3 regions of the Arthrobacter nitrophenolicus genome follow, and region 2 is predicted to be linked to each of the others. Evidence: riboswitches for the same ligand, from Rfam matches in the RefSeq annotation. Region 2 holds a riboswitch; each other region holds the start of a gene.
What was found. A riboswitch is a leader RNA that binds a small molecule or an ion and turns the genes downstream of it on or off. The one in region 2 is predicted to bind cyclic di-AMP.

Region 1: it holds a riboswitch for cyclic di-AMP, as region 2 does, so the genes downstream of both, ACJJV6_RS11455 (hypothetical protein) here and ACJJV6_RS12065 (M23 family metallopeptidase) in region 2, are expected to answer to the same signal.
Region 3: it holds a riboswitch for cyclic di-AMP, as region 2 does, so the genes downstream of both, ACJJV6_RS18300 (LysM peptidoglycan-binding domain-containing protein) here and ACJJV6_RS12065 (M23 family metallopeptidase) in region 2, are expected to answer to the same signal.

What each region holds. Positions count from the first base shown of each region.
Region 1 is NZ_CP174504.1:2,429,294-2,432,558, reverse strand. It holds gene ACJJV6_RS11465 (response regulator transcription factor) at 1-13, shown strand, start outside; gene ACJJV6_RS11460 (sensor histidine kinase) at 20-1,519, shown strand; cyclic di-AMP (ydaO/yuaA leader) riboswitch at 1,643-1,803, shown strand; gene ACJJV6_RS11455 (hypothetical protein) at 1,809-2,519, shown strand; gene ACJJV6_RS11450 (glyoxalase superfamily protein) at 2,598-2,972, opposite strand; gene upp (uracil phosphoribosyltransferase) at 3,018-3,265, opposite strand, start outside.
Region 2 is NZ_CP174504.1:2,572,553-2,575,817, forward strand. It holds gene serC (phosphoserine transaminase) at 1-349, opposite strand, end outside; gene ACJJV6_RS12060 (metal-dependent transcriptional regulator) at 633-1,328, shown strand; cyclic di-AMP (ydaO/yuaA leader) riboswitch at 1,435-1,680, shown strand; gene ACJJV6_RS12065 (M23 family metallopeptidase) at 1,691-2,512, shown strand; cyclic di-AMP (ydaO/yuaA leader) riboswitch at 2,625-2,819, shown strand; gene ACJJV6_RS12070 (C40 family peptidase) at 2,890-3,265, shown strand, end outside.
Region 3 is NZ_CP174504.1:3,959,476-3,962,740, forward strand. It holds gene ACJJV6_RS18295 (lytic transglycosylase domain-containing protein) at 1-795, opposite strand, end outside; cyclic di-AMP (ydaO/yuaA leader) riboswitch at 1,047-1,251, shown strand; gene ACJJV6_RS18300 (LysM peptidoglycan-binding domain-containing protein) at 1,255-2,106, shown strand; gene ACJJV6_RS18305 (protein adenylyltransferase SelO) at 2,228-3,265, opposite strand, start outside.

The sequences.
Region 1 (3,265 bases), 140 kb from region 2:
GCCGGCGGAGTAGGAAGCCATGGCCACCCCTCAAGCTCCGGCAGCCCACCCCCGGAGCTGGTTCAAGCCCGCCACCTGGCACCTGCGCACCCGCCTTATCGCGTTGGCCATGGCGCTGCTGATCGCCATCTGCGGAGCCGTGGGCGTGGCCAGTTATGCCTCCATGGATGCCTTCCTTACCCGCCAGCTGGACGACCAGCTCAACCAGGCCGCGGACCGGGCCAACGATCCCGGCCGCCCTCCCATGGGCGGCTTCAACGGCAGGGATCCGCTGGATGCACGCGGGCAGAGCGTGGGGACCGTCAACGCAAGAATCGTCAGTGGCCAGGTGAACAGCGGCGGCTTTCTTGCCTCCGACACCACGCGGGCCCCACTGTCCACAGAGGATAAGGAGATCCTGCTGGAACTGCCCGCCGATGGCCGCCCCGTGGACCGGACATTGTCCAATGGCGGATACCGCCTGGTTGCCGTGCAGACCAACTTTGGCGATGTCCTGGTGACCGGCCTGCCGCTCGCCGGCAAGGAAAGCACCCTTGCCTCCCTGGTCTGGACCTTCGTGTTCGTGTCCCTGGCGGGGCTGCTGATGATCGGGCTGGTGGGAACCGTCCTGATCCGGCGCACCATGAAGCCCCTGGAGCAGCTGTCCGAGGTTGCCACGCGGGTGTCGCAACTGCCCCTCGATGCCGGCGAGGTGGCGCTGGCAGTCCGCGTGCCGCCGTCAAACTCCAACCCCGGAACAGAAGTGGGCAGCGTGGGGCACGCGCTGAACCTCATGCTGGACAACGTGGCGAATGCGCTGCAGGCCCGGCAGAAGAGCGAGACCAAGGTGCGGCAGTTCGTTGCCGACGCCTCGCACGAGCTGCGGACGCCGCTGACGGCGATCCGCGGGTACACCGAGCTGATGCGGATGACCGAGGACTTCACACCGGACGGGCAGAAGTCGCTGGCCAGGGTGCAGAGCCAGTCCGAGCGGATGACGGCACTGGTGGAAGACCTGCTGCTGCTGGCAAGGCTGGACGAGGGGCAGCCCCTGAAGCTCAGCGAGGTGGATCTCACGCAACTCGTGGTGGAGAGCGTGAGTGACGAAAAGGTCATGGCCCCTGCCCACACCTGGCGGCTGGAACTGCCCGACGAACCGGTCCTGGTCAACGGGGACGCCGCTCAGTTGCGGCAGGTCCTGATGAACCTGCTGTCGAATGCACGCAAGCACACGCCGGCGGGAACCACGGTGGTCACCGGCGTCGGCACCACATCCGAGGGCGCTGCGGTGGTGACCGTAACGGACGACGGCGGCGGCATCCCCGAGGAGTTCGTGGACCACGTGTTTTCCCGGTTCGCCCGCGCAGACGCAGCGCGGAAGGGTGCGGGTGACCAGGCGGGGGCCTCGGCCGCTGAGGGAACCAGCGGACTCGGCTTGTCCATCGTGCAATCCATCATCGAGGCGCATGGCGGCAAGGTCACGGTGACGTCACAGCCCGGGAGGACAGAGTTCGCCCTCCAACTGCCCCTGATGCGCTAGATTGCACAACTCGACGCGCCGATGCCGTGATGTCCGTTACCTAAATGTGACTTATGCGCCCATCTCCTGTACCGTCGATTAGGTACGGTTCCCGTTCGGGCCGTATATCCGGATGACGCCAAGCTCTGCCACTTCCCGGATTCCGCTTGATCGAAGGCAGAGGCGGGGGACCCACCGTCCCGGGCACTGATTGCCCTTGGGGTTAAGCCAGCACGTGATTTTTCCGTGCGGCCGGATGCCCTCATCCGAACCCGACAGCTAACTCCGCAGGTGTGAGAGGCGATTCATCATGTTTACATTCCCGGCTAAACCGCGCCCAAAAAAGGGCTCAGGCAGCGATTCCCAGCGTCCGGAAGGCAAGAAGTTCACCCTCGGCAAGCGCGCCGCGGTCCTCGCAACGTCCGGTGCGCTGCTGGTAGGTATCGGCGCCGCCGGCCAGGCGACGAATGCTTTGATTCCGGCCGCAACCACCACCAGCACCTCGGCGGCGTCCTCCGATGCGCAGATGAGCATCGAAAAGAGCGAGATCCGGTCCAACCCTGCCGAGTCCCCCGCCCCCGCCGAAATCAACGTTGTTCCGCAGGCCGCCGAGCCCGCCCCGGCACCCGCACCGGAGCCCGCCCCCGCCGCAGAACCGGCTCCGGCACCCGAGCCCGCTCCTGCACCGGAGCCTGCTCCGGTCGTCGCGGTCAATGACCCGGCAGGCGCCCAGGCCTACGCGGCCGGCCAGCTCGGTTCCTACGGCTGGGCCCAGGACCAGATGCAGTGCCTGGTGACGCTGTGGACCAAGGAATCCGACTGGACCACCACGGCAACCAACCCCAGCAGCGGTGCCTACGGCATCGTCCAGTCCCTGCCCGCCGAGAAGATGGCAAGCGCCGGTGCGGACTACCTCACCAACTACCGCACGCAGATCAACTGGGGCCTGAACTACATCAAGGAGCGCTACCAGTCCCCCTGTGGCGCGCTGAACTTCCACTACGCCAACAACTGGTACTAAACCGCAGCTGAGGTACAGAACGGTGGTTGAGCCTGTCGAAACCCGGGCGGGTTTCGACAGGCTCAACCACCGTTTGTGTTAAGAATCCCGTCCGGGGATGTACTGCACCGCCCACCTGTTGCCGTCCGGATCGGCGAAGTAGACGAAGTGGCCCCAGTCCTGAACGTCCACGTCGCTGACGTCCACGCCGTTCTCCTTGAGGTGGCGGTGCGCGGCATCGATGTCGTTGACCACCAGCTGGAGGTTGGAGCCGGTCCCCGGAGGGGCGTCCGTGAGTCCTTCCCCGATGCAGATGGAGCAGGCCGAGCCCGGCGGCGTCAGCTGGACGAAGCGGATGGACTCAGTGGGCCGCTGGTCGAAATCGGCGTTGAAGCCCACCTTGTTGACGTAAAAATCCTTGGCGCGGTCCACGTCGGACACAGGGACAAACACGAGTTCAAGTTTCCAGTCCATGGGCACAGGCTACGGCTGCGCTCCTTGTCTTGGAAGGCTTGAACCTCAGCCGGCGATGCCGTACAGGCGGTCGCCCGCGTCCCCGAGGCCGGGAACAATGTAGGACTTGTCGTTCAGCTTTTCGTCAATGGAGGCCAGGACGATGGTGACATTGGCGTCCGAAAGCTCCTCTTCCAGCTTGGCGAGGCCCTCGGGTGCGGCCAGCAGGCAGATGCACGTGACGTCCGAGGCGCCGCGCTTGAACAGGAACTTGATGGCCTCGCGCAGGGTTCCGCCGGTGGCGAGCATCGGGT
Region 2 (3,265 bases):
GCGCCTTGTTGGTGGCGGCCGCAAACTTGGAACCGAACTCACCGAAGGACAGGTGCTGTGCCTTCTTCTCCACCAGGCCGAAGCTGGCAACATCCCAGAACGCAGTGGAACCGCCCACGCCCAGGACAACCTCGTATCCTTCCGGGGCGCGGAAGAACTGGCTGAGGCCCTCGCGGACTGAACCGACAAGGTTCTTGACCGGTGCCTGCCGGTGGGAGGTGCCCAGGATGTTCTTCGATGCGGCGGACAGCGCATCAATCTGCTCCTGGCGGACTTTGGAAGGTCCGGCGCCGAACCGCCCGTCCTTGGGAAGGAGGTCGGCAGGAATAGTGATGCTTGGTTCGCTCACGGGGGCTCCAATTTCGGCGTGGACGCGGCTGAGGTCCGGACGGGTGGATGGTCGCTGGCGCGCAGTCGGCGATGACTGCATCGAAGGCCTTTCCCATTCTGCCTGAACAGCTGTTTGGGCGGGAACCGGAACCGTCATAGTCCAGCCACTGAGACGGCCTCGCGGGCGGCTTCCAACTATTCGGACTAAGTCAAAATAGGCTAAGCTAGCCAACGGACTACGTCGCGGTGAACAGCGATACGGTGGGACAACGCAAGGTACTGCGCTCGAGGAGCTGAGCTGGATGACGGATCTGATCGACACTACGGAGATGTACCTTCGGACCATTCTGGAGCTGGAAGAAGAGAACATCGTCGCCCTGCGGGCCCGTATCGCGGAACGCCTGCGCCACTCGGGTCCCACGGTGTCCCAGACCATCGGCAGGATGGAGCGTGACGGGCTGGTGGTGGTCTCCGGCGACCGCCACCTGGAGCTCACCGAAATCGGCCGCAAGCGCGCCACCGAGGTCATGCGGAAGCACCGCCTGGCGGAGCGGCTCCTGGCCGACGTGATCGGGCTGGACTGGGCCTATGTGCATGACGAAGCCTGCCGCTGGGAGCATGTGATGAGCGAACGGGTGGAGCGGCGCATCTACGAGATGCTGGACCATCCCACCGAATCGCCATACGGCAACCCGATTCCGGGCCTTGCCGCGCTTGGTGGCCAGCCCTCCCTTGCCTCCACCGATACGGTGACCAGCCTCCTGGAAGCCATGAAGTCCTACGGGCCTGCGTCGGAGGTCACGGTCAGCCGGCTGGCGGAGCCCATCCAGGTAGAGCCGGAACTGCTGTCCCAGCTTGATGAGGGCGGCATCCGCCCGGGCGCCGCGGTAACCCTGGAGCGCGTGGGGGACTACATCTCGGTCCGGGTGCCGGGCATTGAAGGCGCCCTGGAACTTCCGCCTGAAGTTGCCGCGCACGTGTTCGTTCACGTCCGCTAGGAAGTCTTTCCGCCGCAGCGTGACGTCGGTAACGCCAAGATAACGGAATTGTTACCAAGGGCCTTAAGCCCCTATAGTTGAACCGAGCGTTGATACAAAAGCGTTACCTGATCCGGAGCCGAGCTCTGCCAGCGGATCGGGAGCACGAGTCAATAACTGGCAGAGGCGGGGGAACCACAAGCGGCAGCGGGGGACTGCCTTGGGGTGAAGTCCGTCAGCAGCAAGCCTCTTCCAGTGAAGGAATCCCTCAGCGGGATATCTCTGTGCCGAAGCTTGCTTACGGCGGACCGGGTCTTTGAACTCTCTGACCCGAATCCGACAGCTAACTTCGCAGGCTTTCCAGAGAGGAATCCTTCTTGTCCATGCAGACCTCCAGGGGGCGCCGCCGCGCGGCAGGCCCCGCTTCGGCGCCGCGTGTCGTCGAAGTCATCCACACGGAGCGCCCCCGCGATCTCCACCGTGATGCGCGCCGCCGTCGGGGTCCGTTCCGGCAGATCACCGAGTTTGCCTCGGCGAGCGGTATTGGCCAGAAGGCCGGCGTGGCCCTGGCTGCCACCGGCCTGGTGCTCACCGTCACTGTCCCGGCCACCAGCCCGGTCATGGCCACCGATGAGGCGGGCATAGCTCCAGTTGCAGCCTCGGCCGTCACCCCGCAGCCCGCGATTTCTGCCGAGGCCGGGGCCCAGATCGACTTCAGCCGCTCGGCCGTCGTGACCCAGGCAGACCCGGACGGCAAGCTCAAGCAGCTCCTGAGCGCACAGTCCGCCGGCGCCGTTTCCCGGGCCGCTTCCGCAGGAAGCCTGGGCGCCCCGCTGGCGTCGATGAGCACAGCCTCCCCCTTCGGTTACCGCGTCAGCCCCATCACCGGCGGATCCGGCGACTTCCACCGCGGTCAGGACTATGTTGCCCAGTGCGGCACCTCTGTCCTCGCGGCCGCCACCGGCACCGTAACGTTCGTCGGCTGGCACCAGTTCGGTGGCGGCAACCGTGTGGTGATCGACCACGGTAACGGCCTGGAGACCACTTACAACCACCTCTCGTCGTTCAATGTGTCCGAAGGCCAGACGGTCTCGCGCGGCGACGTTGTGGCACTGAGCGGCACCACCGGAGCCTCCACCGGCTGCCACCTGCACTTCGAAGTGCAGGTCAACGGCGAAGTCGTGGATCCGACAGGCTGGCTCTAGTCAAATGATGGCTGACTCTCGAATTAGCGTGACCAGTCGTGACCTGAATGTGACATTCGCTCGAAACTCCTGTACCGTCTAACTCGCGTCAACTTTTCCGAAGTTGACGCTCTTGTGCGGATTGCCTAACTCTGCCACCGCTCAAGGTCCGTTCGCATTTCATCGTCTGGCAGGGGCGGGGGAACCAATTTTGGCCTTCTTCACGGAAGGCCTTGGGGTTAAGTCGCAAAGCTTCCTTGAAGCGGCGCGGCCGGGTGACTCCCATCCGAATCCGACAGCTCACCTCGCAGGCATTGGGAGAGGCTACCTTCGTGTCTTCACGCCAGAATTCTGCGCGCCACCGTGCGCAACCGGTTCGTACCAACCCTTTGGACGCAGTGTCCAAGGCCGTTAGTGCCAACGCCGGGACAGTGGGTCGCCAGGCTGCTGTAGTTGCAGCCGCGTCCGGCCTTGTCCTTGGCATGGGACTGCCGGCCACCGCCGCGGACACCACCGCCGGCATCTCCGCTTCCACCGAGTCCGGTTCCGCGCAGACCGCCCTTGCAGTCACCGCAGCACCCACCGCCACCGTGTCCTTCGAGCGGCCGGTGGTCACCACCGTCGCCGCTCCCGTTGTCGAACGGGTGACCCCGCAGTCCACCTCTGACGACGAGGACGAGGCCGCCGCTTCCACCGCATCGACCGTGGCGGAAAAGGCTGTTGCTGCCACCGCTTCTGCGGCAACTTCCGGCCTCGCCGCCATCGCCTACACCG
Region 3 (3,265 bases), 1.4 Mb from region 2:
GGCGCGTTTGGCTGCCTGCGCCGCCTCATAGGCCGCAAGCGCCGCCCGGCCTTGCCGGTATTCGCCCTCAAGCGCCGCCGTCGTGCCCTTGAGGGATGCCAGCTGGGCGGTCAACTCTCCGCTGCGCCGCTGCTCTTCGGCGACCTGGCGGGCCACCGCGTCCTGGGCGGAACGGGCAGCGTCCAGTTTGGCCTTCGCCTCTCCGGACAGGCGTTCACGCTCCGCCCGGGCGGCCTTTTCCTGCTCCGCCAGGGCAGCGGTGGCCTTTCCCGCGGCCTCCGCCCGGCTGACCAGGTCCGCGGTCTTGGCTCCCACGACTTCAACCACATTGAGCCCGTGAATGCTGTTGTTCTCAAGGGCTTCCAGTGCCACAAAGAGTCCCATGGTGGTTCCGCCGGTTTTGTACGACCTGGCGGCCAGCGCACCAATCGCCTGCTGATGCCGCTGCAACTCCGCATTTGCCTCGGCAGCCTGGCCGGCAAGGGCATCCACCCTCGTTGTTGCGGACTGCAGGGCGGCGTCGGCCAGTGCATAATCGGCCGCAGATACGACGGCGGCTGCCCCGAGCGTTTCGGATTCGGATTGCAGGCCTTGCAGCAGGCCTGTGATCTTCTCGATTTCGGCCGCCTTGCCGGCTTCCGACTGCTGCGCTTTCTGCACGTCCTCCCACGAGGGATACCCGCCCGGCGGGGCGTCGTCCGCGGACGCCGGAAGCAGGGCGGACGGGCCGGCCAGGGCGAGGGCCAGCACCCCTCCCAGCAGCGGGGGCATCAGCATGCTTCCGATCAGGCGCATAGTTCCGAAGCCTATCGGGTTTCAATGCGAGGTTGAGGGTTAGGACCGCCAGCCTGCTTTGTCTTTATGATTTTGTGACACAAATAACAGGCCGCGCCGGACGCTCGGTATCACCCGAGGTCAACCGGATGTGGTATGAAACTCCAAACATTTGCTTAATATGATAGAAGCGCCTCGGATGTTACCCAAACGTGACAATTGCTCCGGGGCCGGGTTATGGTCTTCAGGTGTCCCTCCCAAAACGGGACATTCCCATCAGTATGCCGAGCCCTGCCACTGATACGGGATTCAACCGCTTTCCAGCTGGCAGGGACGGGGGAACCAAGTTTCCACGGCCATTTGTGGCCTTGGGGTTAAGTCGACAGCGCCTTCGTCCATTACGGGCGGTCGCCCTTCGGCCGGGTATCTCCAACCCGAACCCGACAGCTCACCCCGCAGGCATGGGAGAGGCGATCACACGTGTCAAAAAATTTTCCTACCGCCCGTCACCGCGCGACTCCGGCCCGCTCAATCGCGCTCCAGGGCTTGGCTGCTTCCGCAAAGTCCCAGGCCCGGACGCTCAGCCGTCCGGTGCTCGCAGTTGCCGCTGCGTCCGGCATTGCGTTCGGTGTTGGAGCTCCCGCCCACGCTGGCGTGACCGGCCCGGACACCACCGAAACCGCTAGCGTCCAGGCGTACAGCGCTCCGGCCGCTGCCGTGGCTGCTCCCGCTGCCGCAGCCCCCGCCGCCGGCAACGTCTACACCGTGGTCTCCGGCGATACCCTGGGTGCCATCTCGGCTGCACATGGCGTCAGCCTGAACGACGTGCTGGCCGCCAACGGCCTGGATATTTCCACCATCATCTACCCCGGTGACCAGATCACCATTCCGGGCGCCGGCTACGTGGCACCTGCTGCTGCGCCTGCTCCGGCCGCACCGGCCCTGGCGAGCACCGGAACCACCGTGAACTACGCCTCCGCCGCCGTTGCCCCGGCCCCGGCTCCCGCCCCGGCCGCCACCGGCACCGGCACCGGCGCAGCCATCCTGGCTTCCGCCTACAGCCAGCTGGGCGTGCAGCAGGACTGCACCGCCATGGTGGAGAAGGCACTGCGCTCCGTTGGCCTGTCCGTCGGTGACCTGGCTCCCGGCCAGTTCTACCAGTACGGCACCACCGTGGGCACCCCCGCCCCCGGCGACCTGGTGATCACTGCCGGCCACGTGGGCGTCTACGCCGGCGACGGCCAGGTTGTCAGCGGCGGCGTGGACGGCTACAAGACCGAAGTCCACTCCATCAGCTGGCTCAGTGGAGCTTCCTTCGTCCGGGTAGCCTAGTCACCCGGCGCAGCTGAAGCAGCCGCAACAGACGCAGTACAGAGACAAGGGCGGCGGCCGGGAACTCCCGGCCGCCGCCCTTGCCCGTTAATGTGCTTCCGGCAGAGTCCGGCTCTTTCTGTCACGTACCGCAGAACGTCATGTACTTGCCGAAGTCTTCCGGGGCCCCTTCGGCGTAGCGTTCCAGGCCGGGACGCTCTTCATAGGGGGCACGCACTGCTTCCAGGAGCCTGTTCAGTGGCTCCAGGTCGCCCCCGGTGGCTGCAGCCAGGGCCTCTTCCACCAGGTGGTTCCGCGGAATGTACACGGGGTTTAGCCGGTCCATCCGGTCCGCGTCCGGTTTCATGGACCGCCAGCGGCCGGCCCAGGCATCAAATGCCGCGAGGTCCATGACCATGCCGCGGACCGGCCGTTCATTTCCGCGCGCCGCTTCGCCCAGGTAGCGGAAGAACCGGGTGTAGTCCACGGGGCCGTCCTTCAGGATCGCTACCACGCCGTCCACCAGTTCGGACGCCGCTTCGGCTTCAGGGCTTCCCGCGGGGACGGCCGGCAGGCCCAGCTTGGCCTGCATTCCGTTGAACCACGCATCGCTGTACTGCCCGCGGAATTCGCCCAGCGCCTCCACGGCGGGAGCGACAGCCTGCTCCTGGTCCTCGTTGATCAGCGGGAGGATCGACTCGGCGAGGCGGGCCAGGTTCCATTCGGCGATGACCGGCTGGTTGGCATAGGCGTACCGCCCGCCCACATCAATGGAACTGTAAACGGCGGCCGGGTTGAAGTCGTCCATGAATGCGCAGGGGCCGTAGTCGATGGTCTCGCCGGAAATGGTCATGTTGTCCGTGTTCATCACGCCGTGGACGAAGCCCACCAGCATCCATTGCGCCACGAGCGCAGCCTGGGCCGACACCACCGCCCGGAACAGCGCAAGATAGGGATTGTCTGCCTCGGCGGCGGCAGGGTAATGCCGGCTGATGGCGTGGTCCGCCAGGCGGCGCAGCAGCTCGAGGTTGTCCGTGGCCCGCGCGTACTGGAAACTTCCCACCCGCAGGTGGCTGCCGGCCACCCTGGCCAGGACCGCCCCGGGCAGCATGTCGTCCCGGCGCACCATGCGTCCGGTGCCGACGACGGCGAGCGACCTGGTGGTGGGAATGCCCATCGC